One region of the Nocardioides yefusunii genome, then DNA from elsewhere that is predicted to be linked to it. Evidence: predicted binding sites of a transcription regulator. Region 1 holds the regulator's gene; the other holds the start of a gene.

Evidence for each region. Region 1 encodes HrcA, which represses chaperone genes, less so after heat shock. Its sites were predicted from a motif close to TTGGCACTCGNNNNNNNCGAGTGCCAA; they were not measured.
Region 2: a site for HrcA is predicted at 10,974-11,000, ahead of groL (chaperonin GroEL). Genes of this name have one in related genera too.

What each region holds. Positions count from the first base shown of each region.
Region 1 is NZ_CP034929.1:1,178,954-1,193,627, forward strand. It holds gene EOV43_RS05285 (ComEC/Rec2 family competence protein) at 1-2,200, shown strand, start outside; gene holA (DNA polymerase III subunit delta) at 2,248-3,276, shown strand; gene rpsT (30S ribosomal protein S20) at 3,374-3,634, opposite strand; gene EOV43_RS05300 (phosphotransferase) at 3,738-4,697, opposite strand; gene lepA (translation elongation factor 4) at 4,887-6,776, shown strand; gene EOV43_RS05310 (AMP-dependent synthetase/ligase) at 7,011-8,846, shown strand; gene hemW (radical SAM family heme chaperone HemW) at 8,955-10,187, shown strand; gene EOV43_RS05320 (DUF3097 domain-containing protein) at 10,217-11,077, opposite strand; gene EOV43_RS05325 (MBL fold metallo-hydrolase) at 11,158-12,078, opposite strand; gene hrcA (heat-inducible transcriptional repressor HrcA) at 12,223-13,260, shown strand; gene dnaJ (molecular chaperone DnaJ) at 13,334-14,506, shown strand; gene EOV43_RS05340 (16S rRNA (uracil(1498)-N(3))-methyltransferase) at 14,508-14,674, shown strand, end outside.
Region 2 is NZ_CP034929.1:2,703,409-2,718,082, forward strand. It holds gene EOV43_RS12350 (helicase C-terminal domain-containing protein) at 1-255, shown strand, start outside; gene EOV43_RS12355 (hypothetical protein) at 200-1,015, opposite strand; gene EOV43_RS12360 (hypothetical protein) at 1,135-1,935, opposite strand; gene EOV43_RS12365 (DNA repair helicase XPB) at 2,016-3,650, shown strand; gene EOV43_RS12370 (GntR family transcriptional regulator) at 3,695-4,408, opposite strand; gene EOV43_RS12375 (ABC transporter permease) at 4,504-6,999, opposite strand; gene EOV43_RS12380 (ABC transporter ATP-binding protein) at 7,053-7,865, opposite strand; gene EOV43_RS12385 (alpha-ketoglutarate-dependent dioxygenase AlkB) at 8,001-8,651, shown strand; gene EOV43_RS12390 (hypothetical protein) at 8,648-9,061, opposite strand; gene groL (chaperonin GroEL) at 9,223-10,851, opposite strand; gene EOV43_RS12400 (Tad domain-containing protein) at 11,098-12,780, opposite strand; gene EOV43_RS12405 (TadE family protein) at 12,777-13,211, opposite strand; gene EOV43_RS12410 (DUF2157 domain-containing protein) at 13,470-14,674, shown strand, end outside.

The DNA.
Region 1 (14,674 bases):
CGCGACAGTGGGTGGGGCTGTCGTCCTCACGGTGGTGGCGCGGCTGTACCGCCGCCCTACCTGCCATGTGGGAGTGCAGGTGCTGGTGGTGGCCGTGACCCTCGTGCTGGGAGTGCTGCTCGGACTGGGCCGGGCCACCGTGGCCGATCACCGGGTCGTCGCGGAACTGGCTCATGCCGGTAGACCGGTCACCCTGCACGGTCAGGTCGCCTCCGACCCGCGCTCGGTCGCGTCCGGTGTCGGGGACCAGGTCTCGGTCCGGATGAACGTCGAGACAGTGGAGACGACGAGTGCGGTCTTCGCCGTCGACGACCAGGTGCTGCTGCTGGCGTCGTCGTGGCCCGCGGACGCAGTGCTGGGGGCACGGGTGAGCCTCACCGCATCGCCCCTTCCCGATCAACGAGGACAACGCACTGCGTGGAGGGTGAGAGGCGCGCCTGAAGTGACGGAGCAGCCAGACGTGTGGTGGCGAGGTGCTGCTGCGGTGCGCGCCTCACTGCGCGCCGTCGTGGCGGAGCGTCCCGAGGACCAGCGCGCGTTGGTGCCCTCTCTCGTGGTCGGGGACGACGCGGGCGTGGGGGAGGAACTCGCCGCTGACTTCCGCACCACCGGACTCACCCATCTGCTGGCTGTCTCGGGGACCAACCTGACGTTGCTGCTGGGACTCGCGCTCTGGGTGGCGCAGCGGTGCGGGGTGCGCGGACGGTGGCGCTGGCTGGTGGGTGCGGCCTGCATCGCCGGGTTCGTGCTGGTGGCCCGCAGCGAACCGAGCGTCGTCCGGGCAGCCACGATGGGTACCGTCGCACTGTTCGCGTTGGAACGTCACGCCACCGGCCGAGGGTTGCGCTGTCTGGCGTTGGCCGTCCTGGCCGTTCTCGTCGTCGACCCGTGGATGGCGCGTTCGGTGGGGTTGGCTCTCTCGGTGCTCGCCACCGCAGGCATTCTGCTCCTGACACCTGGGTGGGCCACGGCAGCGGAACGGTGGATGCCACGGTGGGTGGCACTGGCCCTGGCGGTGCCACTGGCGGCGCAGGTCGCCTGCACCCCGGTCGTGGTGGCGCTGCAGGGCGAGGTGAGCCTGGTGGGGGTCTTCGCGAACATCGCCGCAGCACCGGCGGTCGCACCGGCCACGATCCTGGGCCTGGTCGCTGGCCTGGTGGGTCTGGTCTCGGTGACGGTGGGGAGCCGGATCGCGTTGCCGGCGAGCTGGGCGGTGGGATGGATCGCAGTGGTGGCCCACCGCGGTGCGGACCTGACCATGCCTGGGGTGCCGTGGGGGAGCGGGGCGCTGGCTCTCGGCCTGCTGACGCTGCTGGTCGTGCTGTCGCTGCCGGTGGTGCCGTGGGTGCTGGCGCGACCGATGGTCTGCGTCCCGGTGACGCTGCTGCTCGTCGTCGTGATCCTGCGTGGTGTCCCGACGCCGGGATGGCCACCGCGCGGCTGGGTGATGGTGGCCTGCGACGTGGGGCAGGGAGACGCCCTGGTGCTGCGGGCAGGGGACGGTGCTGCGGTGGTCGTCGACGCAGGACCCGAGCCTCGTGCGGTGGAACGGTGCCTGGACCGGTTGGGTGTCGAAGAGGTGCCGTTGGCGGTACTGACCCACTTCCATGCCGACCACGTCGACGGGTTGGAGGGAGTGCTGGCAGGCCGTCGGGTGGGGAAGGTGGAGACGACCCCGGTCCGCGAACCGGGTGATCGCAGCGCCGAGGTGGAGGCGGTCGCGGCCCGTGCCGGGGTGGCCGTGGTTCCGGCGGTGGCCGGCACCGTGAGCGAGGTGGGAGAGGTGCGGATCGAGCGGATCTGGCCTGTGTGCACGCTCGGAGAACCCTGCCCTGACGCGGTCGACAACGACTCCAGTGTGGTGCTGCTGGCCACTGTCGCCGGGGTGGAGATCCTGCTGACCGGTGACGTCGAGCCTCCGGCGCAACGTCACCTGCGGCGGATCCTGTCCGGACGGCAGGTGGACGTCCTCAAGGTGCCGCACCACGGCAGCCGGCACCAGGACGACGCCTTCCTGGAAGCCGTCGCGCCACGGGTGGCGGTGGTCAGCTCCGGTGCCGACAACACCTACGGACACCCGAACCCCGACCTCGTCGCGGGCCTGGAAGCACGTGGGGCCCAGGTGCTGCGCACCGACGAGGGCGGGGACGTGGCGTTGACCGTGCGTGACGGTCGACTCGGACAGGTGTCGCGGAGGTGATTGCGGTGACCGTGGGTGTCGGCGTCCTGTGGCAGGCTTGCAACACCATGGCTGCAGCTCCCAAGAACTCCGTCCCGACCGGCGTCCAGAACGTCAGCGCCCAGCAGGTTCTCGGCCGGATCACACTGGTGACCGGCAAGGAGGAGTTCCTCAACGAACGGGCCGTCACTTCGGTGCGTCGGGCGGTCATGGCCTTCGATTCCGAGGCCGAGTTCTCCGAGGCACTGGCCTCGACGCTGACCGCGTCGTCGTTGGAGGAGATGTCGGCCCCGTCGTTGTTCTCCTCCACCCGGTGCGCAGTGGTGCGTGGTCTCGAGGACCTGCCCGACGACCTCTACGACCGCGTCCTGGCCTACGCCGCCGCGCCGGTCGAGGACGTCGCGCTGGTGCTGATGCACGGTGGCGGCTCCAAGGGCAGCGGTCTGCTGAACAAGCTGCGCAAGGCCGCGACGGTGACGGAGGTCAAGGCTGCCGAGGTGAAGTACGCCTCCGGCTTCCAGGAGTTCGCCCGCAGCGAGTTCGCCGCCCTGGGCGCCCGCGTGGCTCCGGAGGCCGCTGAGTTCCTGGTCGCCGCCGTCGGACAGGACCTGCGTTCCCTGGCGGCCGCGGCCCACCAGCTGGTCAGTGACTTCCCCGGGGAGTCGATCGGCATGGACGTCGTCAAGCGCTACTTCGGTGGCCGCGCCGAGGCGAAGTCGTTCGCGGTGGCCGACGCCGTCATGGTCGGCAACACCGACGCCGCCATCGAGGAGCTGCGCTGGGCTCTCGACGGCGGCACCCCGGGCGTCCTGGTGACCTCCGCGCTGGCCGGTGCGGTCCGGGCGGTGGCGAAGTTCCTCGGCACCAGTTCGCGCGGTGCACGTGAGGCCGACCTGGCCCGTGACCTCGGCGTCCCGCCGTGGAAGGTGAAGTCGATCCGTTCCCAGGCCCGCGGCTGGGACGACGTGCAGATCTCGGCTGCACTGCGTGCCGTCGCCGCGGCCGACGCCGACATCAAGGGGGCCGGATACGACGCCCACTACACGTTGGAACGTCTCGTGCTGACCCTCACCGAACTGCGCCGCGGCAGTCGCTGAGTCCCGCCTGTCCCGGCCGCTCCTGCGGGGTCGAGAAATAACGAAGGCGCCGCACTCCGTGAGGAGTACGGCGCCTTCAGCGCTCAGGAGAGCTGGCTCAGAGAGCAGCAGCCTTCTTGAAGATGGCCGACTTGCGGTTCGCGGCCTGGTTCTTGTGGATGACGCCCTTCGAGGCAGCCTTGTCCAGCTTCTTGCCGGCCTCGCGAGCAGCAGCGAGAGCAGCGTCCTTGTCGCCAGCCTCGGCGGCAACGCGGAACTTGCGGACGGCGGTCTTGAGACCGGACTTGACGGCCTTGTTGCGCTCCTGGGCCTTGATGGCCTGCTTGTTGCGCTTGATCTGCGACTTGATGTTCGCCATGAGAGTTACCTCTTCATCTGGAAGGTGAGTGCCCGCGGTTGCGGACATTGCCAGCGGGGTTCACAGCGGTTCGAACGAGTCCGATCCGCAATGACGCCGGTTGTCACCACCCGCGACGATCGGCCAGCCATTGCCAGCAAGCCGATCCCGTCCAGTACTGGTGGTCACGCACGTGCGGTGAGTTCGGCGGAACCGAGCCACACCCTGCCCGGACAAAATAGCCCGCCATCAGGGCAAGGAGCGAATCAACGGCCTCCGCGGGCGCCGAGGCCAGCAGGGGGCGATCTGCGATCACCGCGTCGACGTCCACTCCGTCACCACGTGCAGCCACCAGCAGCATGTACGAGTCCAGCCACTCCGGGCCTCTGGCGGGCCAGTTCCAGTCGCAGAAGAGTGCAGCCGAGTCTGGCGGCAGCAGCACGTCGTCGGCGCGCAGGTCGCCGTGCACGAGGGTCTCTCCGACGAGCAGGTCACGAGCACGTCGGGCCAGTACTGCCGCCTCGGCCGCCAGTTCGGCGGCGTTCTCGTCCGACGTCGGGGGAGTGAGCCCACGCCACGCACCGGCCCAGGCGGCGGTCTCGTCGGCGAAGGTCGGCAGGTTCATCGCGGCGGGGGCGGGGGTGAACCGCTCCGCGATCTCGGCCAACGAGTCCAGGCAGGCCTCCAGATCCGCGAGCGACCACGGGCGGGCCACCGGTTCGGCGTCGACGAACTCGGTCGCGAAGACCACCCACTCGTCGTCCTCCTGCGACCACAGCAGAGCCGGCGCCGGGGCGTCGGGAGGCAGTTGACGCAACCGGGCGAGCTCCTCGGCGTAGGACGCTGCGAAGGAGGCCTGAGCGCGGTGAGAGGCGACCTTGACGAAATGCTGCGAGCCGTCGGCGCAGGTCAGCACCGACGCCATCCCGGGAGTGAAGCCGGCCTCGATCGACTCCGCGCCCAGCACCGGGGCGCCGCAGCGCTGCTCGATCCGGTCGCGCAGCAGGGGTGGGAGGTGGGCCCATTCGAGGCGGCGGGCGCTGTCCAGGGGAGGGACCGGGTACGGGGGGAACGACGTCGGCACGCCCCCATCCTGCCGTCGCGAGGGGCGTGGGCCGGGCTCATCGGTTCCCGTGGCGAGTCTCCCCGGGCTCCTGGGGTGCGCCGTCACCGTGGCCAGCGGTGCCCCGGTGTTTCCGTGGCTGCGTCCGGGCGTGGGACAATGGGTGATCCGTACGTAGTTGTCCCGTCGTGGACTGTGAGAAAGCAGCAGATGAGCCTCAACTCCGCGCCGAAGCCCGGCTCGACCCCGCCGTCGATCATTCGCAACTTCTGCATCATTGCGCACATCGACCACGGCAAGTCGACGCTGGCCGACCGCATGCTGCAGCTCACCGGCGTCGTCGACGCCCGTGCTGCCCGCGCGCAGTACCTCGACCGCATGGACATCGAGCGCGAGCGTGGCATCACGATCAAGTCGCAGGCCGTCCGCATGCCGTGGACGATCACCGACGAGGCCGCCGCCGCGCACGACACCGAGGCCGGCACCTATGTCCTCAACATGATCGACACCCCCGGTCACGTCGACTTCACCTACGAGGTCTCGCGTTCCCTCGAGGCGTGCGAGGCCGCGATCCTGCTGGTCGACGCCGCCCAGGGCATCGAGGCCCAGACGCTGGCCAACCTCTACCTGGCGATGAGCGCTGACCTGCACATCATCCCGGTCCTCAACAAGATCGACCTCCCGAGCGCCAACCCCGAGAAGTACGCCGCCGAGCTGGCCGGCCTCGTGGGCTGTGAGCCGGAGGACGTCCTGCGTGTCTCCGCCAAGAGCGGCGTCGGCGTCGAGGAGCTCCTCAACGAGATCGTCAAGCAGATCCCGGCCCCGGTCGGTGACGCGGACGCTCCCGCCCGTGCCCTGATCTTCGACTCCGTCTACGACACCTACCGCGGCGTGATCACCTACGTCCGTGTCGTCGACGGTGAGCTCACCCACCGCGACCGCATCAAGATGATGTCGTCCAACGCCACCCACGAGCTCCTCGAGCTCGGCGTGATCAGCCCCGAGCAGGTCAAGTCCGACAAGATCGGCGTCGGAGAGGTCGGCTACCTGATCACCGGGGTGAAGGACGTCCGTCAGTCCCGCGTCGGTGACACCATCACCACCCAGAACGGTGCTGCCACCGAGTCCCTGGGCGGCTACAAGCACCCCAACCCGATGGTCTACGCCGGTCTCTACCCGATCGACGGCGACCAGTTTGGTGACCTGCGCGAGGCGCTGGAGAAGCTCCAGCTCAACGACGCCGCCCTCACCTACGAGCCGGAGACCTCCGGCGCACTCGGCTTCGGTTTCCGTTGCGGCTTCCTCGGCCTGCTGCACATGGAGATCACCCGCGACCGCCTGGAGCGTGAGTTCAACCTCGACCTCATCTCGACCGCACCCAACGTGGTCTACGAGGTCGTCATGGAGGACACCTCCCGCGTCGAGGTGACCAACCCGAGCGAGTTCCCCGAGGGCAAGATCCACGAGATCCTCGAGCCGGTCGTGCGAGCGACGATCCTGTCGCCGTCCGACTACATCGGCACGATCATGGAGCTGTGCCAGACCAAGCGCGGCAACCTGCTCGGCATGGACTACCTCTCCGAGGACCGCGTCGAGATGCGTTACACCCTGCCCATGGGTGAGATCGTCTTCGACTTCTTCGACCAGCTGAAGTCGCGCACCAAGGGCTACGCCTCCCTCGACTACGAGCGCAAGGGCGAGCAGGCGGCCGACCTGGTCAAGGTCGACATCCTGCTCCAGGGCGAGCCGGTCGACGCGTTCAGCGCGATCGTGCACCGCGACTCCGCCTACGGCTACGGCGTCCAGATGGTCGCCAAGCTCAAGGAGCTCATCCCGCGCCAGCAGTTCGAGGTGCCGATCCAGGCGGCCATCGGTGCCCGCGTGATCGCCCGCGAGAACATCCGCGCGATCCGCAAGGACGTCCTCGCCAAGTGCTACGGCGGCGACATCAGCCGTAAGCGCAAGCTGCTCGAGAAGCAGAAGGAGGGCAAGAAGCGCATGAAGATGGTCGGACGCGTGGAGGTCCCCCAAGAGGCCTTCGTGGCTGCTCTGGCCACCGGTGGTGGCGGCGCGACCGCTGGAGCCGAGACCAAGAAGTGAGCCCTGTGGCGGTCCTCTGACCTGCCGCGAGCGTGAAGCCCTTCCCTTCGGGGAGGGGCTTCGTGCATTTCGAGGTGCGGTCCTGCGCACGTACCCAGTCTGGGGGAGTGGTCCGGCCAAATGCGTCAAGCGTTTGGAATGGCCTGTTGCTCGTCGCCGGAGTGATCTAGGTTACGTCGCAAGCAAACAGCTCAGGACGCGGAGGGCGTTTTGACGCAAGTGCAGGGGAGACACATGCAGCAGCCGATCACGTTCGACACCAGTTTCCTGGAGACGATGCACCCGAACGTCGCGGTGCAGTTCTGGGACCGCGTGGCCAAGACACCGCAACGAGAGGCGTTCCGGTACGTCACCAAGGCGGAGACCTGGGAGTCGGTCACCTGGGCCCAGTCCGGAGACTCGGTCGCCAAGATCGCCGGTGGTCTGCTCGCTCTGGGCCTCCAGCCCGAGATGCGTGTCGGTCTGGCCTCCAGCACCCGCTACGAGTGGATCCTCGCCGACATGGCCGTGATGGCCGCGGCGGGCGCCACCACCACCGTCTACCCGACCACCCACGAGGAGGACACGGCCTACATCCTGGCCGACTCCGAGTGTCGGGTCGTTTTCGCCGAGGACGACGAGCAGGTCAAGAAGCTCGTCAACCGCAAGGCCGAACTGCCCTACGTCGCCAAGGTCGTCACCTTCGAGGGGACCGCCGACGGCGACTGGATCATCACCCTGGACGAGCTCGTTGCTCTCGGACAGGCCTACCTCGATGCCAACCCCGGCGTCCTGGAGCGCATCGCCTCGGAGATCGCTCCCGACCAGCTCGCGACTCTCGTCTACACCTCCGGCACGACCGGGCGTCCCAAGGGCGTGCGCCTCGTGCACCGCTCCTGGGTCTACGAGGGTTCCGCGATCGCGTCGCTCGGCATCCTCAGCGAGGACGACCTGCAGTTCCTGTGGTTGCCGATGGCCCACGTCTTCGGCAAGGTCCTGCTCTCCACCCAGATGGCCTGCGGCTTCGCCACCGCGATCGACGGCCGCGTCGACAAGATCGTCGACAACCTCGCCGTCGTCCAGCCGACCTTCATGGGGGCGGCCCCCCGCATCTTCGAGAAGGCCTACAGCCGGATCATCACGATGCAGGAGGCGGAGGGTGGCCTCAAGGAGAAGATCTTCACCAAGGCCTTCGCCGTCGGCCGCGAGGTGGAGGCACTCAAGGAGGCCGGCAAGCCGATCCCCGGTGGCCTGGGCTTCCAGCACAAGCTCTTCGACAAGCTCGTCTACTCCAAGATCCGGGCCCGTTTCGGTGGCCGGGTGCGGTTCTTCATCTCCGGTGCCGCCGCGCTCAACAGCGACATCGCCCAGTTCTTCAACGTCGCAGGCATCCAGATCCTCGAGGGCTACGGCCTCACCGAGGTCTCCGCGGGTGCGTTCGTGAACCACCCCGACCACAACAAGTTCGGCACCGTCGGGTTCCCGTTCCCCGGCACCGAGGTCAAGCTCGGTCCCGGGGACGAGGTGCTCGTGCGTGGTCCCGGCGTCATGGAGGGGTACCACAACCTCCCCGAGGCCACGGCGAAGGAACTCGACGCCGAAGGCTGGTTCCACACCGGAGACAAGGGCTCGCTCGACGAGCTGGGCCGTCTCTCCATCACCGGTCGCATCAAGGAGCTCTTCAAGACCTCAGGCGGCAAGTACGTCGCCCCGCCGGCGATCGAGGCGAAGTTCAAGGCCGTGTGTCCCTACGCCAGCCAGTTCATGGTCTTCGGTGCGGAGCGCAACTACTGCGTCGCACTGGTCACCCTCGACCCGGACGCCATCGCGGGCTGGGCCCAGGAGAACGGTCACGCCGGCAAGTCCTACACCGAGCTCGTCAACCTCCCGGAGGTCCAGCGACTCATCGACGGTCACGTCCAGGAGACCAACGCGGCGCTCAACCGCTGGGAGACCGTGAAGAAGTGGCGCATGCTCGACCACGACCTGACGATCGAGTCCGGTGAACTCACCCCCTCGATGAAGGTCAAGCGCAACGTCGTCGAGAACAACTACTCCGACATCATCGAAGCGATGTACGCCGAGAACTGATCCTCGCCGCACCCGCGAGGCCACGAGGGCGTCGTCCTGACCAGCACCGGTCAGGGCGGCGCCCTTCGCGGTTCTCCGGTGCTGTCCGGCCTGTGATGGACTGGAGTCGTGCCTTCAGCCCTGCCCGACGGCGAGCCCGTCCCCACCGACGGATCGCTGCCCGCCCACGCCCTCGACGGTGCTGACACCCGACCCCTGGGCGTCTACCTGCACGTCCCGTTCTGCACGGTGCGCTGTGGGTACTGCGACTTCAACACCTACACCGCCCCCGAGCTCGGTGACGTCACCGGGGCTTCGATCGCGACCTACGCCGACGCCGCTGTGGCTGAGGTCGACCTGGCCCGCCGGGTTCTGGCCGCCGACACCCGCCAGGTGGAGACCATCTTCTTCGGTGGTGGAACGCCGACGCTGCTGCCGGCCGCCGACCTGGTGAAGATGCTGCACGCCGTGCGTGACCGCTTCGGTCTGGCCGACGGCGTCGAGGTGACCACCGAGGCTAACCCTGACTCCGTGACCCCGGCGTCGTTGGCCGCGCTGCGCGAGGGCGGCTTCACCCGCCTCTCCTTCGGCATGCAGTCCGCCGTCCCGCACGTGCTGGCCACCCTGGATCGCACCCACAACCCTGACCGCGTCCCCCAGGCGGTGGCCTGGGCGCGTGAGGCCGGTTTCGACCAGGTCAGCCTCGACCTGATCTACGGCACCCCCGGCGAGAGCCACGACGACTGGAAGAAGTCGCTCGACGTCGCTCTGGAGAGCGAGCCCGACCACGTCTCGGCCTACGCCCTGATCGTGGAGAACGGCACCGCCCTGGCACGCCGGATCCGCCGCGGCGAGATCCAGATGCCCGACGACGACGACCTCGCCGACAAGTACCTGATCGCCGAGGAACGGCTCACGGCCGCCGGTCTGAACTGGTACGAGGTCTCGAACTGGTCCCGTGACGAAGCGTCCGAGTGCCGTCACAACGTCCTGTACTGGACGGGTGCGGACTGGTGGGGCGTCGGGCCGGGGGCGCACTCCCACGTCGGCGGCACCCGGTTCTGGAACGTCAAGCATCCCGCCGCCTACGGCAAGCGTCTCGCCGAGGGAGTCACCCCGGCCGCCGGCCGCGAGGTCCTGGAGACGGGCGACCAGTACGTCGAGCGGGTCCTGCTCGAAGTCCGACTGGCCCGCGGCATCGCGCTGTCCGACCTCGACGCCTACGGCCGGTCGCGGGTCGCCCAGCTCACCGCCGACGGACTCGTCCAGGTGGCCGGCGACGAGGGCGCCCAGCGCATGGTGCTCACCCTGCGCGGACGCCTGCTCGCCGACGCCGTGGTCCGCGACCTGCTCGAGGACTGAGCCCCGGCGCCGTCAGGAACCCGGCATTGTCAGGAACCCGGTGCAGTCACGAAGTCGATCAGTTCCTCGACCCGTCCCAGCAGGGCCGGGTCGAGGTCCTGGAAGCCACGCACGCCACCCAGGATGTGCTTCCAGGCCCGGGCGATGTCGGCCTGGTCACGGTGCGGCCAGCCCAGCTGCTGGCAGGTGCCCTTCTTCCAGTCGATGGTGCGCGGCACCTTCGGCCACTCGGCGAACCCAAGACGCTGCGGCTTCACGGCCTGCCAGATGTCGATGAACGGGTGGCCCACGATCAGGACGTCCTTGCCGACGTCGGAACGCATGATGTTGTGTGCGATCCGGGACTCCTTGGAGCCCTTGACCAGGTGGTCCACCAGGACACCCACGCGTCGTCCGGGGCCCGGCTTGAAGTCACGTAGGTGGTCGGCGAGGTCGTCGACACCACCGAGGTACTCCACGACGACACCCTCGATCCGGAGGTCGTCGCCCCAGACCTTCTCGATCAGCTCGGCGTCGTGGCGACCCTCGACGTAGATCCGGGACTGTCGCGCCACGCGCGCCTTGGCGTCGTGCACGGCGATCGAACCCGACGCGGTCCGGGTCGCCTTCTCGGGTGCCTTGACCTGCACCGGGGGAGTGAGGATCACCGGCTTGCCCTCCAGCATGAAGCCGGGGCCCATCGGGAAGACCTTCCGCTTCATGCGGCGGTCCTCCAGCGTGATGGTGCGCAGGTCGCGGTCGATGCCGACGATCTCGCCGCACCAGTCGCTGGTGACCTCCTCGATCACCAGGCCGAGTTCGGCGGGACGTTCGGTGGCGCGTCCGTTCTTGGGGGCACGCCAGTCGCCGGCGAGCACGTCATTTCCGTAGCGGGAGGTGGGGGAAGACACGGGACAACGCTAGGGGGTGACGGCGACGGCTCTGAGCGCGACTCGCCTGCAACGCCGGGATCGGGACCCTGCTCTCCCGCTCACGCCAGCGGCAGGCGCCGCGCAGGCCCGAACGCCGTCGCAGGCAGGTGGGCGTACCCCCGACGCACCGCCTCGACGAGGTGTTCACGCGGCCACGGCCACTGCGCCGCGTCAAGTGCGTCGTCGACGCTGACGCCTGAGGACGCCAGCCCGCGCACGGTGTCCGCGACCCGGTGCACGTCGTCGGCCTGGGCCTCGACGAAGGCGCGGTCCACGACGTCGCCGTGCCCGGGCACCACGACGGTGCCCGGACGCAACAGCCCCAGGAGCGAGTCGACGGTGCCGGGCCACGCCAGCGGATGGGAGTCGTCGCCGTAGCAGGGTGGCCCGGACTCCTCGACCAGGTCACCCGCCACGAGCAGGTCGGCGTCCGGGACGTGCACCACGGCGTCGCCAGCGGTGTGCCCGGCGCCCAGGTGCAGCACCTCGACCACGCGGTCGCCGAGGTCGAGGACCCGCGCGGACGAGAACGTCTCGGTCGGTACCCGGAGGATGGTGGCAGCGACGTCGTCGTGGTGGCCGTCGGAGTCAGGATGTCCGGGCTCGGAGAGAGTGCGGCGCATCGCTTCACCGTCCCGGGCCAGTTCGGCGGCAGCCGCCTCGTGGGCCACGAGCACCGCGTCGGGCCAGGTGTGGAGGAGTTCGTCGTTGCCGAACGTGTGGTCGAAGTGCCAGTGCGTGTTGAGCACCGTGTGCACGCCCGATGCTCCGGCGAGCGGTCGCAGGGTCTCGACCAGGGCGCGGGCCGCAGCGGCGGAGCCGAGTGAGTCGACGACGACGAGTCCGGCGGCGCTGCCCACGACGGTGACGTTGACGTCCAGCCATGGGTGACGCACCACCCACACCCGGTCGGCGACCTCGCGCAGTGCGCCGCGTCGTGGCTCGTCAGCAGGGGTGGGGGCAGAGGGGTTGGACGTCACGGAGTGAGCGTAGTGGTGGGTCCGGACGCTAGACTGGCACTCGTCCGTGTGGAGTGCCAGAGGTTGAGGCCAGTGGCGCGCCCCGGACCAGACGCCGGGCCCGACCCGGTCATCCAGTGCAGGACGTACGACGAGGAGAGCACCATGGTGGACGACCGCAAGCTCGCCGTGCTCCGGGCGATCGTGGAGGACTACGTCGCCACCGAGGAGCCCGTCGGGTCCAAGGCGCTGGTGGAGCGTCACGGCCTCGGGGTCTCCCCGGCCACCGTGCGCAACGACATGGCGGTGCTGGAGGACGAGGGCTACATCCACCAGCCCCACACCAGCGCCGGACGTGTGCCCACCGACAAGGGCTACCGACTCTTCGTGGACCGCCTCGCCACGCTCAAGCCGATGTCGAGCGCCGAGAAGCGCGCGATCTCGTCGTTCCTCGACGGCGCGATCGACCTCGACGACGTCGTGCAGCGTTCGGTCCGCACCTTGTCGCAACTGACCCACCAGGTCGCAGTGGTCCAGTACCCGACGCTGTCACGCTCCACGGTGCGCCACGTCGAGTTCGTGGCACTGGCCCCGACCAAGGCCCTGATGGTGCTGATCCTCTCCAGCGGGCGCGTCGAGCAGCGGCTCGTCGACGTTCCCGGGGGAGACCTGCTGACCTCGGGCCTGGACGATCGGCTCCTCGCTGACCTGCGCACCCGGGTGAACCGGGTCGCCGCCGGCCAGCGCATCTCCGACGCCACCACGGCCCTGCGTGCGCTCGTCGACGAGGTCGTCCCCGCCGACGCGCCCGTCTACGGCGTCGTCGCCGAGGCGCTCGTGGAGGCGATGAGCGACCACCGCCGTGACCAGCGCGTCGCCGTCTCCGGCACCGCCCAGCTGGCGCGGTACGGCGACGACTTCGACCGCTCGGTGCGGCCGCTGCTCGAGGCGCTCGAGGAGCAGGTGGTGATGCTCAAGCTGCTCGGCGAGGCCAGCGCCGACGGTGCCCTCACCGTCACCATCGGTCAGGAGGGTCCCTACAGCGAGCTCTCCGCGACCAGCGTCGTCGCCTCCGGGTACGGCCCCCAGGAAGCGATGGCCAGCCTCGGCGTCGTCGGGCCCACCCGCATGGACTACCCCAGCACGATGGCCTCGGTGCACGCCGTGGCCCGCTACCTCTCCCGGGTGCTCGGCGACGTGTGAGGCCCCCGGCCCCACCACCGCGTCACCCCTGACCCCCTTTCCGACCAGTCACACACGCACGACAAGGACTCACGTGAGCCAGGATCTGTACGAACTCCTCGGTGTCGACCGCGACGCGGACGCCGACGCCATCAAGAAGGCGTACCGCCGTCTCGCCCGGAAGTACCACCCGGACGTGAACCCCGACCCGGAGGCACAGGAGAAGTTCAAGGAGGTCTCGACCGCCTACGAGGTGCTGTCCGACCCCCAGAAGCGCTCCCACTACGACCGCGGCGGCGACCCGTTCGGTGGCCAGGGCGGCTTCGGCGGCCAAGGCGGCAACTTCTCCTTCACCGACATCATGGACGCCTTCTTCGGCGGCCAAGGTGGTGCCGGCGGTGGCCGCGGTCCCCGTCCGCGCACCCGCCGTGGGCAGGACGCCCTGATCGCGATCCAGGTCGAGCTCGCCGAGGCCGCCTTCGGTGTGACCCGCGAGATCAAGGTCGACACCGCGGTGCTGTGCGACTCCTGCCACGGCGCCGGGACCGCCCCCAACACCCAGCCGGTCACCTGTGAGACCTGCCGCGGCGCCGGTGAGGTCGCCCAGGTGCAGCGCTCGTTCCTCGGCGAGATGCGCACTCTGCGTGCCTGCCCGGCCTGCCAGGGCCACGGCTCGATCATCCCCGACCCGTGCCGGGAGTGCGCCGGTGACGGTCGCGTCCGTTCCCAGCGCACCCTCAAGGTCCGCATCCCCGCCGGTGTCGACGACGGCACCCGTGTCCAGCTCTCCGAGCAGGGCGAGGTCGGTCCCGGTGGCGGCCCCTCGGGCGATCTGTACGTCGAGATCCGGGTCGCGGAGCACGAGACGTTCGTCCGCAACGGCAACGACCTGCACTGCACCCTCTCGGTCCCGATGACTGCTGCCGCGCTCGGCACCACCGTCACCCTCGACCTGCTCGAGGCCGAGGTGAAGCTCGAGGAGGGCGACGAGGAGCTCGTCGCCACCCACGAGTTCGAGATCAAGGCCGGCACCCAGTCCGGCACCGAGTTCACGGTGCGCGGCAAGGGTGTTCCCGGCCTGCGCGGCGGCCGCGGCGACCTCGTGGTCACCGTGGTCGTCGAGACCCCGACCAAGCTCTCGGGTCGCGAGGAGGAACTGCTGCGCGAGCTCGCCGCCCTGCGTGGCGAGGAGAGCGTGAGCGGCAAGATGCGCGACTCCTCCAAGTCCGCCTTCGGACGCCTGCGCGACGCCTTCCGGGGACACTGAGATGAGCCTCCCGGTCCACGTCGTCGACGACCTCACCGGCGCCGTCGTCGGCGGTGAGGTCGAGGTGCGCGGCGACGAGGCGCACCACGCCGTCCAGGTCCGTCGGATGACGGCCGGTGAACGCGTCGTCCTCACCGACGGTCGGGGCACCGCCGTCACCGGACCGGT
Region 2 (14,674 bases), 1.5 Mb from region 1:
ACCACCGCGACCACTCCGGCCGATGCCCTGCAGGCGTTGCGGGAGGCGATCGAGGCACGCGCGACGGTGCTGATCGGTTACGTCGACAACCACGGGGTGTCGACGGAACGGATCGTCGATCCGCTCGCTCTGGAGGGCGGGCAGTTGAGTGCTTACGACCATCGCAGCGAGGACCGCAAGGTGTTCCAGGTGCACCGGATCACCCAGGTGGTGCCCACCCCCGGGACTGGACACGGGGCTCCGACCGGACGCTGAGCATCCCGGCCGCGAGCAGCAGCGCCGCGAAGATGCCCCACGTCGAGGTGGCGGGGGCGCCGAGGACGGCGACGCAGGAGAGCACAGCCGCGCTGACCCCCATCACCTTGAGCGGGCGCCGGTCGGGGCTGCTGACCGCGAACCACCCTGCGACCAGTCCGAGCAGTGCCAACTGCACCAGCAGGTGCACGGTCGCGGCGGTGACGTGCAGGCCGGACCAGCGGGTCCCGTCGGCGTCGACGAGTCCCAGAGCAGTGCCGTCGTGGCGCAGGACGTGGAGCTCGGAGTCGAGGTCGACGTCGGCCAACGTCGTGCGGGCGAACTCCTCGGCGCTGCCCGGTGCGAGACGCAGGAACGTCGTGCGGGCTTCGCTGTCCTCACCGCCCGCGGTGGGCTGCAGGACGATCCGGGCGACGTGGTCGGTGACGTCGACCCGGGCACGCGCTGCCTGAGCGGTGACGTCGTGCTGGGCGAGACACGAGGAGTCGGTGGCTGAGCACGTCAGGGACGCGTCCCAGGCCCGCATCGATCCCCAGGCGTCGACGGCCGCGTGGATCGCCCACAGGGAAGCGACGACGAGCAACCACGACGCGACGAGGCACCGGCGACGCGGTACCCACCCTCGCCCCGGGCGCCGGCCCAGTCCTGTGCCCGCTTCTCCGGCGCGAGGAACCCGCGGGTGTGAGGCGTCGTCAGGGCCGCCCTGTTCCGCCGACCACCGCTGTCGCGGGATCCGCACCACGTCCCCGAGAAGGTCCATGGCTCGATCGTGGCGTCACTCCCCGACCTGGGTCATCCCCCGGGCAGGGGAATCACCCTCTGGGGAGAGGACGCTGATCGCGACTCCTCACCTCCCACGAACGCCTCGTGGCTGACCGTTCACTGCGAGCTCTCGTCCAACGCGTCACTCATCACCCGACCGAGGCAGTACACGATCGCGGCCAACCCCCACACGACCCACCAGGGCGCCGCCATGCCCAGGCAGGCAGCACTCCCCAGCGTGAAGATCCAGAGCAACGCGTAGCGGTCGATCCGCGGCAGGTCGACACCGAAGTCCTTCCATCCCCACCACGCCTGACGACGTCCCAGGGCCGGGATCGCCACCCGCAGGAACCCGGGCAGGGTGCGCGTCAGGCCGACGGCGCCGCGGACGGCGAAGAGCACGATCGCGGCCGTGCCGTTGAGCGCCATTCCGCCTGCGATGCTCAGCTGGCGCCAGGAACCGTCCTCGTCGAGCACGTGCTCCAGTGACCACCTCCCGTCGGGGTACTGGTACCAGCGCACGTCACGCTCCCACTCTTGCCCGTGGCGGTCCGAGGAGTCCTCGTCCTCCTCGACGGTGTGCGTGACGCCCTCGGGGTCGGTGAGCGCCCAGAGGTCGTAGTAGCGGCCACTGCTTCCCTTGTAGCCCGACTCGTAGACGTCGTCCTCGTCCAGGTACGTCGGGACCTCTGCCTCGACCAGACACGGTGCAGCGACCTCGGAGCAGAGACGTTCACCGCCGGCCGTCCGCGCGCGCTGGATCTCGTCGGGCACATGTCCCAGGACCATCACGGCAGCGACCAACCATCCTGCACTCCAGGCCAGCCACGCCACGACGGGGACCCGGTCCCACGTCAGGCGCTCCTTCAACGTGGGTCTGCCGGAGGCCCGGCGCAGAGAACGTCGTCGTGCGGTCACTCGTACAGTTTTCACCAAGCGGGAGGCGCCACGTGGCCGAACCGACGAGCCGCGCACCTGCCCCTGCGTAGGATCGCGGCGTGAACGACGGCCCCCTGATCGTGCAGTCCGACAAGACCCTCCTGCTGGAGATCGACCACGAACGCGCCGGGGAGTGCCGCCGGGCGATCGCCCCGTTCGCCGAACTCGAACGCTCGCCCGAGCACATCCACACCTACCGGCTCACCCCGCTGGGCCTGTGGAACGCCCGCGCTGCCGGTGTCGACGCCGAACAGGTGATCGACACCCTCCTGACGTACTCGCGCTACGCGGTGCCGCACTCGCTGCTCGTCGACGTCGCCGACACGATGGACCGCTACGGGCGCCTGCGGTTGGAGAAGCACCCCGTCCACGGCCTCGTCATGACCAGCACCGACCGGCCCGTGCTGGAGGAGGTGCTGCGCGCCAAGAAGGTCAAGGGCATGCTCGGTGAACGGATCGATGACGACTCCGTGGCCGTGCACCCCTCCGAGCGTGGCAACCTCAAGCAGGCGCTGCTCAAGCTGGGTTGGCCTGCCGAGGACTGGGCGGGCTACGTCGACGGTGAGGCGCACCCGATCGACCTCGTCGAGGACGGCTGGGAGTTACGGGACTACCAGCGTGACGCCGCCGAGGCGTTCTGGCACGGCGGTTCGGGCGTCGTCGTCCTCCCCTGTGGCGCCGGGAAGACGATCGTGGGGGCCGCCTCGATGGCACAGGCCCGCGCGACCACGCTGATCCTGGTCACCAACACCGTCTCCGCGAGGCAGTGGAAGGACGAACTGCTGCGCCGCACCACCCTGACCGAGGACGAGATCGGCGAGTACTCCGGTGCCGTCAAGGAGATCCGTCCGGTCACGATCGCGACCTACCAGGTGCTGACGATGCGTCGCAAGGGCGTCTTCCCGCACCTCGAACTCCTCGACGCCCGCGACTGGGGCCTCATCGTCTACGACGAGGTGCACCTGCTCCCGGCCCCGATCTTCCGGATGACCGCCGACCTCCAGGCCCGACGCCGGATCGGCCTGACCGCCACCTTGGTGCGTGAGGACGGCCGTGAGGGCGACGTCTTCTCCCTGATCGGACCCAAGCGGTACGACGCCCCGTGGAAGGACATCGAGGCACAGGGCTGGATCGCTCCGGCCGACTGCGTCGAGGTGCGGGTCTCCCTCACCGACGCCGAACGGCTCGTCTACGCCACCGCCGAACCGGAGGAGAAGTACCGTCTCGCGGCCTGCTCCCCGCGCAAGCTCGACGTCGTGCGTCGGCTGGTCCAGGCCCACCCCGAGCAGCCGACGTTGGTGATCGGTCAGTACATCGACCAGCTCGACGAGATCGCCGCCGCGCTCGACGCACCCGTGATCAAGGGCGAGACGTCGGTGAAGGAACGTCAGCGACTCTTCGACGCGTTCCGCAGTGGCGAGATCTCGCTGCTGGTGGTGAGCAAGGTGGCCAACTTCTCCATCGACCTGCCCTCGGCCGAGGTCGCGATCCAGGTGTCGGGCTCGTTCGGTTCACGTCAGGAGGAGGCCCAGCGTCTGGGTCGCCTGCTGCGTCCGAAGGCGGAGGGGAAGACCGCCCACTTCTACACGCTGGTCGCCCGCGACACCGTCGACGCGGAGTTCGCTGCCAACCGGCAGCGGTTCCTGGCCGAACAGGGGTACGCCTACCGGATCGTCGACGCCGGGGACCTCTGATCCCCGGCACGGTCAGTCAGGCGCGGCACGTCAGGCGGGGCGGCTCAGGTGAAGTCGCCCAGCTGCAGGTAGAGGGTGTGCCGGTCCGAGCGGTAGGCCGAACGGGAGACCTCGACGACCTTGTCGTTCCACAGGGCCCGACGCGAGACGCGCTGCACCGGCTGACCGGCCTCCATCTCCAGGAGCGCCTGCTCCTCGGGGGTGGGCAGTTCGGCGTTGAGGGAGTCCTCGGCCCACGTGGGACGCATGCCCCGCGCCGTGAGCGACTCGTAGAAGCTGTCCGGAAGCGGGCGGTCCAGGAATCCGGGGAACAACGTCTCGTCGAGGTAGACGTCCTGGAGACCGATCACCTGACCACCTGCACGACGCAGACGCTTCCAGTGCACGACGGTCATGCCGGGCTCGATCTCGAGCGCACGGGCCACACCCGGGCCAGCCTGCTCGTAGCGGGCCAGCAGGGTCTGGGACTGTGCCATCAGACCGCGACGGGCCAGCCCCTCGGAGAACGAGGAGACCTGGATCATCCTCGCCCGCGGCGGGGCCACGAACGTGCCACGTCCCGGGACGCGTTCCAGGAGGCCGTCGACGACGAGCGCGTCGAGTGCCTGCCGCACAGTCATCCGCGCCACCCCGAACTGGGAGACGAGCTCCCGTTCGGACGGCGCCGGGGTGCCCGGTGCCGCTCCACGTAGTAGTTCGCGGACGTGCTCGCGCACCACCACGTGCTTCAACTCACGAGTCTCCGTCGTCTGCCCCACGCCGCTGAGGCTATTAGCGATACATCGTGTCCGTACCCAGATTGGGAACAAATCCGCGGACGGAAGAATCAGCGCACGCCACGGCGTGCCGAACCTCAGGTGGCGGAGATCGCTGCGAGGACGTCGAGCTTGGCGGCTCGTCGGGCCGGTGCCACCGCAGCGAGCACGCCCACCACCAGCGCCACCGCGCCGAAGACGGCCAACTGTCCCCACGGCACCCGGACCACGTCCAGCCCCTGGTCCCGGAGAGAGCCCATGAGGACGACGCCGAAGACGACGCCCAGCACCAGCCCCGTCGCGGCCCCCAATGCGGCGATCGCGACCGACTCCAGTGTCACCATCCGGCGGGTCTGGCTCCGGGACAGCCCCACCGCCCGGAGCAGGCCGATCTCCTTGGTCCGCTCCATCACCGACAGCACGAGAGTGTTGACGATCCCCAGCACCGCGATCACCAGCGCCAGACCGAGCAGCGCGAAGACCATCGTCACCATCTGGTCGATCGGGCGGCGCTGCTCCGCCGCATAGGAGGCCTGGTCAGAGACGTTCACGGTGGGCAGATCAGCCACCGCGTCACGGATGCCGCGTTCGACCAGCAGCCCGGGAGAGCCTGCGGCCACCACGACGAAGTTGTCCCGCCGCGGCAACCCCATCCCGGCCAGCGAGTCGAACCCGGTGACCACTTCGCCCTTGAGCACCGGGGTGTCGGCGAAGACGCCCACCACGTCCAACGAGACGGGCTTGCCATCCACCTCCGCCGTCCAGGTGTCTCCCACGCCGAGACCGGTGCGCGCGGACTCTCCCTGCGACACCATCACCTCGTCGCGGCGCAGCCGGGTCACTTCCCCCGCGACCCGGTCGACGGCGAACAGACCGGTGAGGTCATCGGGGTCGACCGCGACGAGGAGCTGCGGCAACGTCCCGACCTGCGCCAGCGTCCAGCGTTGCGCAGCCACCTCGGTGACCCCGTCGACCTTCGCGAGCGCACGCTTCACCGACGGCGCGAACGGTTGCCCCACCGCGTCCTGGACGACGTAGTCGCCGGTGAACGAGTCCGCGAGTGCCTTGTCGACGCTGGCCCGCGCCGACTCCCCCACGATCGACATGGTGCCGGCCAACGCCAGCCCGATCATGAGGGCGGCAGCGGTCGCGGAGGTACGACGAGGGTTGCGCAACGCGTTCTGGCCCGCCAGGCGTCCCGGTGTCTGGGCAAGGGCCGCGAAGAGCCCCGCAGCGAGCGCGAGGAAGGGACGGCACAGCACCGGCAGTGCCGAGGCGACACCCAACAGGATCGCCAGCGCACCGGCCCCCACCCACCATCCGGGGTGCGGCAGGACTCCCTGCCCCACCCAGGCCAGCACGCCGAAGGCGACCAACCCCAGGCCCAGACCGAACCGGCGGCGCAGGGACGTCTCCGGCATCGCGACGTCGTCGCGCATCGCCTGCACCGGCGCGATCCGGGCCGATCGTCGGGCCGGGAACCAAGCAGCCGCCACCGTGACCGCCACTCCGACAGCGTAGGAGGCCACGAACGTACGTGCGCCGAGCACCAGGGGCTGACCCGAGAGGTCGAGTCCGAAGGTGCTGAACAGGGCACGGATCGCGGCTGCGGTGGCGATGCCCAGCAGTACACCGAACGTGGACCCGAGAATCCCGAGCACCACCGCCTCCAGCATCACCGAGGCGGTGACCTGGCGTCGTGAGGCACCCAGCGCCCGCAGCAGCGCCAGCTCGCGGCTGCGTTGCGCCACGAGGATCGAGAACGTGTTGACGATCAGGAACGCGCCCACCACCAGCGAGATCCCGGCGAAGACCAGCAGGAACGTGGTGAGGAACGAGACCGCGGTGAGCAGTTGGGTGGCCGACTCGTCCGCGACCTCGTCGCCGGTCCGGACCCGGACGTCGTCGCCGACGACCGCGGCCACCCGGTCACGCAACTGGCTCTGGGTCACACCGGGAGCGGCAGTGACCCAGATGCTGGTGAAGCGGTTCTTGCCGGAGAGGAAGAGATCCTGGGTGGCGTCGGTGGTCATGGCCAGCCAGGTCGCGCCGCTGAACGAGCCGCCCTCGGCGAAGTCGGCCACGCCCACCAGCTCGGGCCGCAGGACACCGTCGTCGCCGCTGGTGACGACGGTGACCTCATCGCCGACGACGTGCCCGGACCGACGCACGGTGGCAGCGTCGAGGACGACCTCGTCCGGCGTCTCGGGAGCCCGGCCGGTCACGATCTCCAGCCCGGTGAGGCCGTGCCCGGCCGGCGCCCCGGTCCAGTTGCTGGCCAGCGCCGTGCCGAGTCCGCCCATCACCTTGCCGTTGACGTCGACCACGTAGGCGGCATCCAGCACGTTCCCGTCGGCACGCGCTGCGCCCTCGACCCGTTCGAGGTCACGGACCAGCGACCCGGGCAGGGTCCGGTCCTTGCGGGCCGCCGCGGCGTTGCGTTTCTCGTTCGCATGCGCAGTGAGGTCCGGTTCGACGACCACGTCGCCGACCGTCGAGGCGAACAGTGCGGTGAAGCTGCGGTTGAGGGTGTCGGTGAAGACCAACGTCCCGGCGACGAAACCCACGCCGAGGACGATCGCGAAGGTGCTCATGAGCAACCGCACCTTGCGACCGAGCAGGCTGCGCAGCGCCGCCCGGAACATGCTCAGCCGTCCGTGGCGGGATCGGAACCGACGAGGTCGGTCATCGCCGTCATCACCTGGAGCACGCGTTCACGGGTGGGTCGGCGGATCTCCTCGACCACCCGTCCGTCAGCCAGGAAGACGACTCGGTCGGTCCAGGCCGCCGCCGCGGCGTCGTGGGTGACCATGACGACGGTCTGTCCGTGGTCGTCGACGCTGCGGCGCAGCAGTCCCAGGACCTCCGCTCCCGAGCGGGAGTCGAGGTTGCCGGTGGGTTCGTCGGCGAAGACGATCGTCGGACGGCTCACGAGCGCCCGCGCGACGGCGACCCGCTGCTGCTGGCCACCGGAGAGCTGGTTGGGCTTGTGCCCGAGACGGTCCTCGAGCCCGACGGTGCGGATCACCTTCCCGAACCACCGACGATCGGGCTTGCGGCCCGCGATCGAGAGCGGGAGCAGGATGTTCTCCTCGGCCGTGAGTGTGGGCACGAGGTTGAAGGACTGGAAGACGAACCCGATCTCGTCGCGTCGCATCCGGGTCAGGGCGTCGTCGCCGAGCCGCATGATCTCGGAGTTCCCGATCCAGACCTCCCCGGAGTCGGCGTGGTCGAGGGCGGCGCAGCAGTGCATCAGCGTCGACTTCCCCGAACCGCTGGGACCCATGACGGCCGTGAACTCACCCTCCTCGATGTCGAGGCTGACCCCGGCGAGCGCGTCGACCCGCGCAGCCCCCTTGCCGTAGCTCTTGCGGAGGTCCCGGATACGGGCCGCAGGGGGCGTCGTCGGCAGCACGACACCTCGAGCCGGCGTCGGCGCGTGAGCAGAAGTGCCCGTCATGTCCCCCCTCCCCAGGAGTCGACGTCGGCGCCACGCTACCGCGCCGCGTCAAGGCCCGGAGCGGTCTTCCGAGCCCGTCACGGCCAGAACGGAGAGCCTTGCAGATTCGAACATGCGTTCGATAGCGTCGCTCGCATGCACTTCCAGTCGACGCTCTTCGCCTCCGACGCGACCACTCCGGCGCCACTGCGCCCCGATCGGACGTGGCTCTCGTCCGGCACCGAGCACCAGAGCGCCGCCTGGGTCGACGTCCAGCGCGGCTGGCTGGGCGATCCCGACGGGGTCTTCGCCACGATGGCGGAGGAGGTCCCGTGGCATGCCGAACGACGCCAGATGTACGAGCGCCTCGTCCACGTCCCGCGATTGCTCCACACCTACGGGATCGGTGCGACGCTGCCTCATCCCGCGTTGACCGAGGCGATGTCGGCCCTGAACGAGCACTACCTGCCCGAGCTCGGCGAACCGTTCGTGACGGCCGGGTGTTGCTTCTACCGTGACGGCCAGGACTCCGTGGCGTGGCACGGGGACACGGTCGGACGCGGGCGCACCCACGACACGATGATCGCGATCGTCTCCCTGGGCGATCCACGACGCCTTGCGCTGCGTCCGCGCGAGGGGGTCGTACCTGCCGACGGCGTGGGCGGCTCGTTGAGCCTCACACTCGGCCACGGGGATCTCGTCGTCATGGGCGGGTCGTGCCAGCGCACCTGGGAGCACGCAGTGCCCAAACAGGCCCAGGCCGGGCCGCGGATCTCGGTGCAGTTCCGGGCCCGCAACGTCTTCTAGGCCGACGCACTCTCGTTACCGCCGTCGCCGCTGCCCTCGGCACCTTCCCGGATTTCGGATTCCGTCACTTCAGGCGAGAAGTCACCCGCCCATGCACTCACCAGCGTCACCGCTCCGGCCACCGCCCCCATCCAGACACGCGGACGCTTCACGCCGCGGCGCCTCAACCACTGCTCGAGGCTCGCGTCGAGTTTCACCCCGACCACGCTGACGCCGAGCAGCACGGCCCCGGCGGCGACGCCGGCAGGGACAGCGCGAGACCTCTGCCCTTCCTGCTGGGAGACGACGAGAGCAGTACCTGCGGCACCGGCGAGCGCCGTCGCGCCGTGCAGTCCTCGACGCACCGCAGCATTGAGCTGCGCGGGAGCGATCAGGGCCGTCCCGAGGCCGGTGAAGACCGTCTCTGCCAAGCGAGTGGCGTGGACCTTCGGGTACGGAGGTTGGCGCGGAACAGGTCGTTCGTCATGGCCCCGAATCTAGCGAGGCACCGGTCGAACGCAGCGACCCCGCCGCTCCGCGAGGGAACGACGGGGTCGCGCTGGTGCGGGTGATGCTGACGCAGGCGTCAGGATCAGAAGTCCATGCCGCCCATGCCACCGGTCGGGTCGCCGCCAGCGGCAGCCTTCTCCGGCTTGTCGGCGACAACGGCCTCGGTGGTGAGGAACAGAGCCGCGATGGAGGCAGCGTTCTGCAGAGCCGAGCGGGTCACCTTGGCGGGGTCGATGATGCCGGAGGCGATCATGTCGACGTACTCGCCGGTGGCCGCGTTGAGGCCCTCGCCGGAGGGAAGGTTGCGCACCTTCTCCGCGACGACGCCACCCTCGAGACCAGCGTTGATCGCGATCTGCTTGAGCGGAGCCTCGGTGGCGACGCGGACGATGTTGGCACCGGTGGCCTCGTCGCCGACGAGACCGAGGTCGTCGAAGGCGACAGCGGCGGCCTGGACGAGAGCGACGCCACCACCGGCGACGATGCCCTCTTCGACGGCAGCCTTCGCGTTGCGAACGGCGTCCTCGATGCGGTGCTTGCGCTCCTTGAGCTCGACCTCGGTGGCTGCGCCGACCTTGATGACGGCGACGCCACCGGCGAGCTTGGCGAGGCGCTCCTGGAGCTTCTCGCGGTCGTAGTCGGAGTCCGACTTCTCGATCTCGGCGCGGATCTGGTTGACGCGACCCTCGATCTGAGCCTGGTCCCCCGAGCCCTCGACGATGGTGGTCTCGTCCTTGGTGATGACGACCTTGCGGGCGGTGCCGAGCAGCTCGAGACCAGCGGTCTCCAGCTTGAGGCCGACCTCCTCGGAGATGACCTGACCACCGGTGAGGATGGCGATGTCCTGGAGCATGGCCTTGCGGCGGTCACCGAAGCCGGGAGCCTTGACGGCGGCCGACTTGAAGGTGCCACGGATCTTGTTGACGACCAGGGTCGACAGGGCCTCGCCCTCGACGTCCTCGGCGAGGATCAGCAGCGGCTTGCCGGACTGCATGACCTTCTCGAGGATCGGGAGGAGGTCCTTGACGTTCGAGATCTTCGAGTTCGCGATGAGGATGTAGGGGTCCTCGAGGACCGTCTCCATGCGCTCGGTGTCAGTGACGAAGTAGGCCGAGATGTAGCCCTTGTCGAAGCGCATGCCCTCGGTGAGCTCGAGGTCGATGCCGAAGGTGTTCGACTCCTCGACGGTGATGACGCCTTCCTTGCCGACCTTGTCCATCGCCTCGGCGATGGCGTCACCGACGGTGGTGTCGCCACCGGCGGAGATGGTGGCGGTGGCGGCGATCTGCTCGCGGGTCTCCACGTCCTTGGCCATGGCCAGGAGCTGGGTGGAGACGGAGGCGACTGCAGCCTCGATGCCGCGCTTCAGACCCATCGGGTTGGCGCCGGCAGCGACGTTGCGGAGACCCTCGCGAACCATGGCCTGAGCCAGGACGGTTGCGGTGGTGGTGCCGTCACCCGCGACGTCGTCGGTCTTCTTGGCGACCTCCTTGACGAGCTCGGCACCGATCTTCTCGTACGGGTCCTCGAGCTCGATCTCCTTGGCGATGGAGACGCCGTCGTTGGTGATCGTGGGGGCGCCCCACTTCTTCTCCAGGACGACGTTGCGGCCCTTGGGACCGAGGGTCACCTTGACGGCGTCGGCGAGGGTGTTCATTCCACGCTCGAGGCCGCGACGGGCCTCCTCGTTGAAAGCAATCAGCTTCGGCATAGCTCCTGCGAGTCCTTTTCGGGAGTCGGGATGGTGGCCCCGGTGTGTTGCCCGCGACGGACGACCGTGGCGTCGACGGACCATTCCCGCCTGCGCCTGCGGCCTCAACACCACCAGTGCTGTTGTCACTCTCACAGGGAGAGTGCCAATGCCATGTTTAGCACTCGCCCCCAACGAGTGCAAACGCCACCCCGGAGTGTTCCGGGGTGGCGTCAGCGAGGTTCGTCTCGGACTCGGGCGATGCGCTCAGGAGGGCATGCGCAGGAGTTTGACGGACTTGCTCAGGGACGTGAGAGCGGATCGGAAGGTGTCCTTGAGCTCTTCACCGGTGGCGGCGCAGTAGAAGTCGTCACCGTCGGCGTTCTCCGCGATCCGCTCCGCCTCCTTGGAACAGTCGCTGGCCGTCGCCGCCTTGCCGTCCGCGTCGGGCGAAGCGATCTTGGCCAAGGTGTTGCGCACCGGGGAGTTCTTCTTGCACTCGGCCGTGTTGGCCTTGCCGTAGGCGATCGAGATGATCCGGATGCCAGCATTCTTGGCCTCGGTGGCGATCTTCTCCAGGTTGGTGCATCCCGTCTCGGTCGACGAGCCTCCGAAGTCGCCGGGGCTGTTGATCCCGGAGTACGTCGTCGAGAGCCGATGCTCGGCGTCGAGCGTGTGTTCGGAGGGCTCACCGTCGGTCTCGAAGATGATGACCTTCTGCGGCGTCAGGTCCTCACCGCGGTCCGGCAGGGCACGCAGCGAAGCGTTGCCGTCGTAGAGCAGGTACCGCGCGGCACCCTTGAGCGCAGCAGCGAGATGCGTGCCGTTGTTGGACTGCCCCTCGGCCCGGACCATGCAGTCCATTCCCTTGACCAACGGGTCGTTGGCGTTGATGGCGCCGGTGGAAGGGTCAGCGAGGAAGCCGTTGCTGAAACCGACGGGAACCCAGGAACCCTGCGTCGCCTTGCCGTCCGACTTCACCAGACGGGGCTTCGTGCCGTCCCACTTGTCCGCGTCGGAGGAGTTGGTGAAGTAGTGCGTGCCCGAGGTGTTGCTGGTCTTCGGGACGTAGACCGTCTCGCCGTAGTTCACGTCCGACTTCCGGTGGGTCTTGGTCGTGTTCCCGGAGTTCAGGTACCGCCCTTGCTTGACGCCCGCGGGCGCCGTCGCACAGGGCACACCGTTCTTCGTGTAGGCGCGCGTCTCGCTCTTGTGGATGGTCCCGAGCGCCACGTACTGCAGTGCCGGATTCATGATCTCGAGCGAAGAACGGATTCCCGACGTCATCTCGGTGACGTCCTCGGGCTCCATCGAGACGGTGCGGTCAGCCATGATCACGATGTCCATCGGGCGGTAGACCTCGTTGCCGCAGGTGCCACGGCAGGCGATGGAGACGACCTCACCGGTGCGCCCCTCGTCGTACCCGATCGCGGGAGCGAACTTGAACGGCACGACCTTCTCGTCCGACACGCGCACGGTGTTGCACTTGGCCTTGGCGATCGTGGTGTCGCACGGGATGAAGCAGAGCGACTCGTCACAGACCTGCCCCGGGTAGCGCGCGGCCGTGTAGGGCTCACCCTTGCCGGGGTTGCAGGTGCTGGGAATCTGACGGCGGTCAGGGGCCGGCGGCGTCGTGTCGGTCGCGGCGACCACGCACCAGGTGTCGACGACAGGTGCTGCGTCAGGGTCCAGGCGTGCAGCGGTGGTGCGGACGCGCGTTTCCACTGCGGCTCTACCGTTGTCCAGTTCGAACACCGCCGACTGCGCCACCGCGTCCATCGTGTCCTTGAGACGTTGCTTGGACTCGACCTGCAGAGAGATGTCCACGGCGATCGCGGCGCACGCCAGGACCACCAGCAGAACGAACGAGACGAGAATCGCGTAGGCGCCCCGCTCGTCCTCGCCGCGAGTGGCGAGTCTGCGTCGGGCAGCGTTCAGTACGGACTTCATTCGACCCTCATCTCGGACGTGCGATCGAGCCTGATCCCACCGGGGAAGAAGATCGAGATCGGGCTGATGAACTCGTGGGTGTAGGACACCCTGACGAAGACCTCGTCGTCGGTCTTGCGGCTGTTGAAGACACAGACGGGTTCGCGGTTGCGGGGGCCGGGGCGGCAACCCAACGTGGGGTTCGCCCCCCTCATGCCGTCCAGGGACTGGCGTGCGGTGTTGAGCACCTGCGTCTCAGTGGCGCCCTCAAAGGTGGCGACGCGCACCGCGTCTCGCGCAGCGTTGTTGATCACCGAAGCCCGGTTGATCATGTAACCGAAGTCGATGATGCCGAAGAGCAGCATCAGGAAGATCGGCAGGATCAACGCGAACTCGACAGCGGCCACGCCGTTCTCGCCGCGTGCGCGTCTCCGCGCCGTCAGTCGTCGCATGTCTTGGGACCTCCGAGTGCCTCGTGCACGCTCGGGCTCCCCTCCCTGCGACCTTGAGCCGCCGCGCGCTGCTCCGGGGAGTCTAGGAACGCCTTAGCACCGCGGTCCCCGAAATCAGTGAAATGGCCTGACGCACGTCTGGACCGGCTCGATCCGCGACCACAGGGCATGCACGACGTCATGCCGATGCCGATGCCGATGCCGCGATGAGTACCCGAACTCATGACGGCCCGCACCGGTCTGCACCACGATGGCCGTATGACCATGCCACCCACGGGCTCGACCGTCTCGTCGGCCTCCCCCGACGCCGCCCCGCCCGGGCTGCCCGCACCCGTTCGCACGGCGCCTCGCGACCGCTTGGTCTGGCTGCGGGAGGAGTCCCTGGCCTGGCAGGCCGAAGGCCTCGTCACGTCGGCACAGATGGAGGTCGTCCTCGCCCGCTACAGCCCCAGTCGCGGCTTCTCGCTCGGACGTCTCCTGCTCGGTCTCGGTGCCGCCTTCTTCGGCGTCGGGCTGATCTGGTTGGTCGCCAGCAACCTGGAGGACCTCTCCCCCGGCCTGAGGTTCGGCGTCGTGACGGCCCTGTGGCTGTTCTTCCTCCTCGGGTCCGAGGTACTCCACCAGCGCGGCACCTCACGCGTCGTCGTGGGAGCCGGCCGGACGCTCGCCGCCTTCGCGATCGGAGCCGTGGTCTTCCAAGCCGCCCAGAGCCTGCAGGTGCCCGCGTACGAACCGAGCCTGCTCGGCGCCTGGGGTGCAGCCGCACTGCTGCACGCCTACGTCACCCGTGCCCGGGGTCCGCTGCTCGTCGGCCTGGCCGGCACCGCCGCGTGGAGTGTGTGGCAAGGCGTCGCCGCGGAATCGACCTTCGGCGACTTCATCTGGACGTTCGGCCTCACCGGCACCGCGATGGTGGCACTGGCCGCCGTGCACCGCGGCGGCTGGAGCGACTTCGCCCGGCCGTGGCGCACCGTGGGCGCGGCCCTGGCACTGGTCGCGCTCTTCATCGGGTGCCTGCCGATGTCGGAGGGTCTCGAGCTCTCCTGGGGCACCTGGAACGTGACGCTGCTCGTGATCTCGGTCGGCGCCGTCGGCTCAGGGCTGTGGCGCGGCGACCGGCTCGACGCCGTCGAAACATTGGTGGTCGCTGCCTCCGCCACCATCGCCCTGCTGATGGCGGCGTGGATCGCCGCGGACGACACCTCGCGGATCGGGGCCGGCGACGTGGCCCATGCCGCGGTCGGCGTCCTGGTCTACGTCGCTCTCGCGATCGCGCTGGCCGTCTCCGGCACCCTGCGTGACTCCAGTGCGTTGACCACGCTCGCCACGGCGGGGCTCGTCGTCTTCACGACGTTCCAGAGCTTCGCTGTCTTCGGCGAGATCATCACCGGCGCCTGGCTCTTCGTGGCCCTCGGCATCGTCCTGCTGGGCACCGGTTTCGGCTTCGACCGCACGCGCCGCCG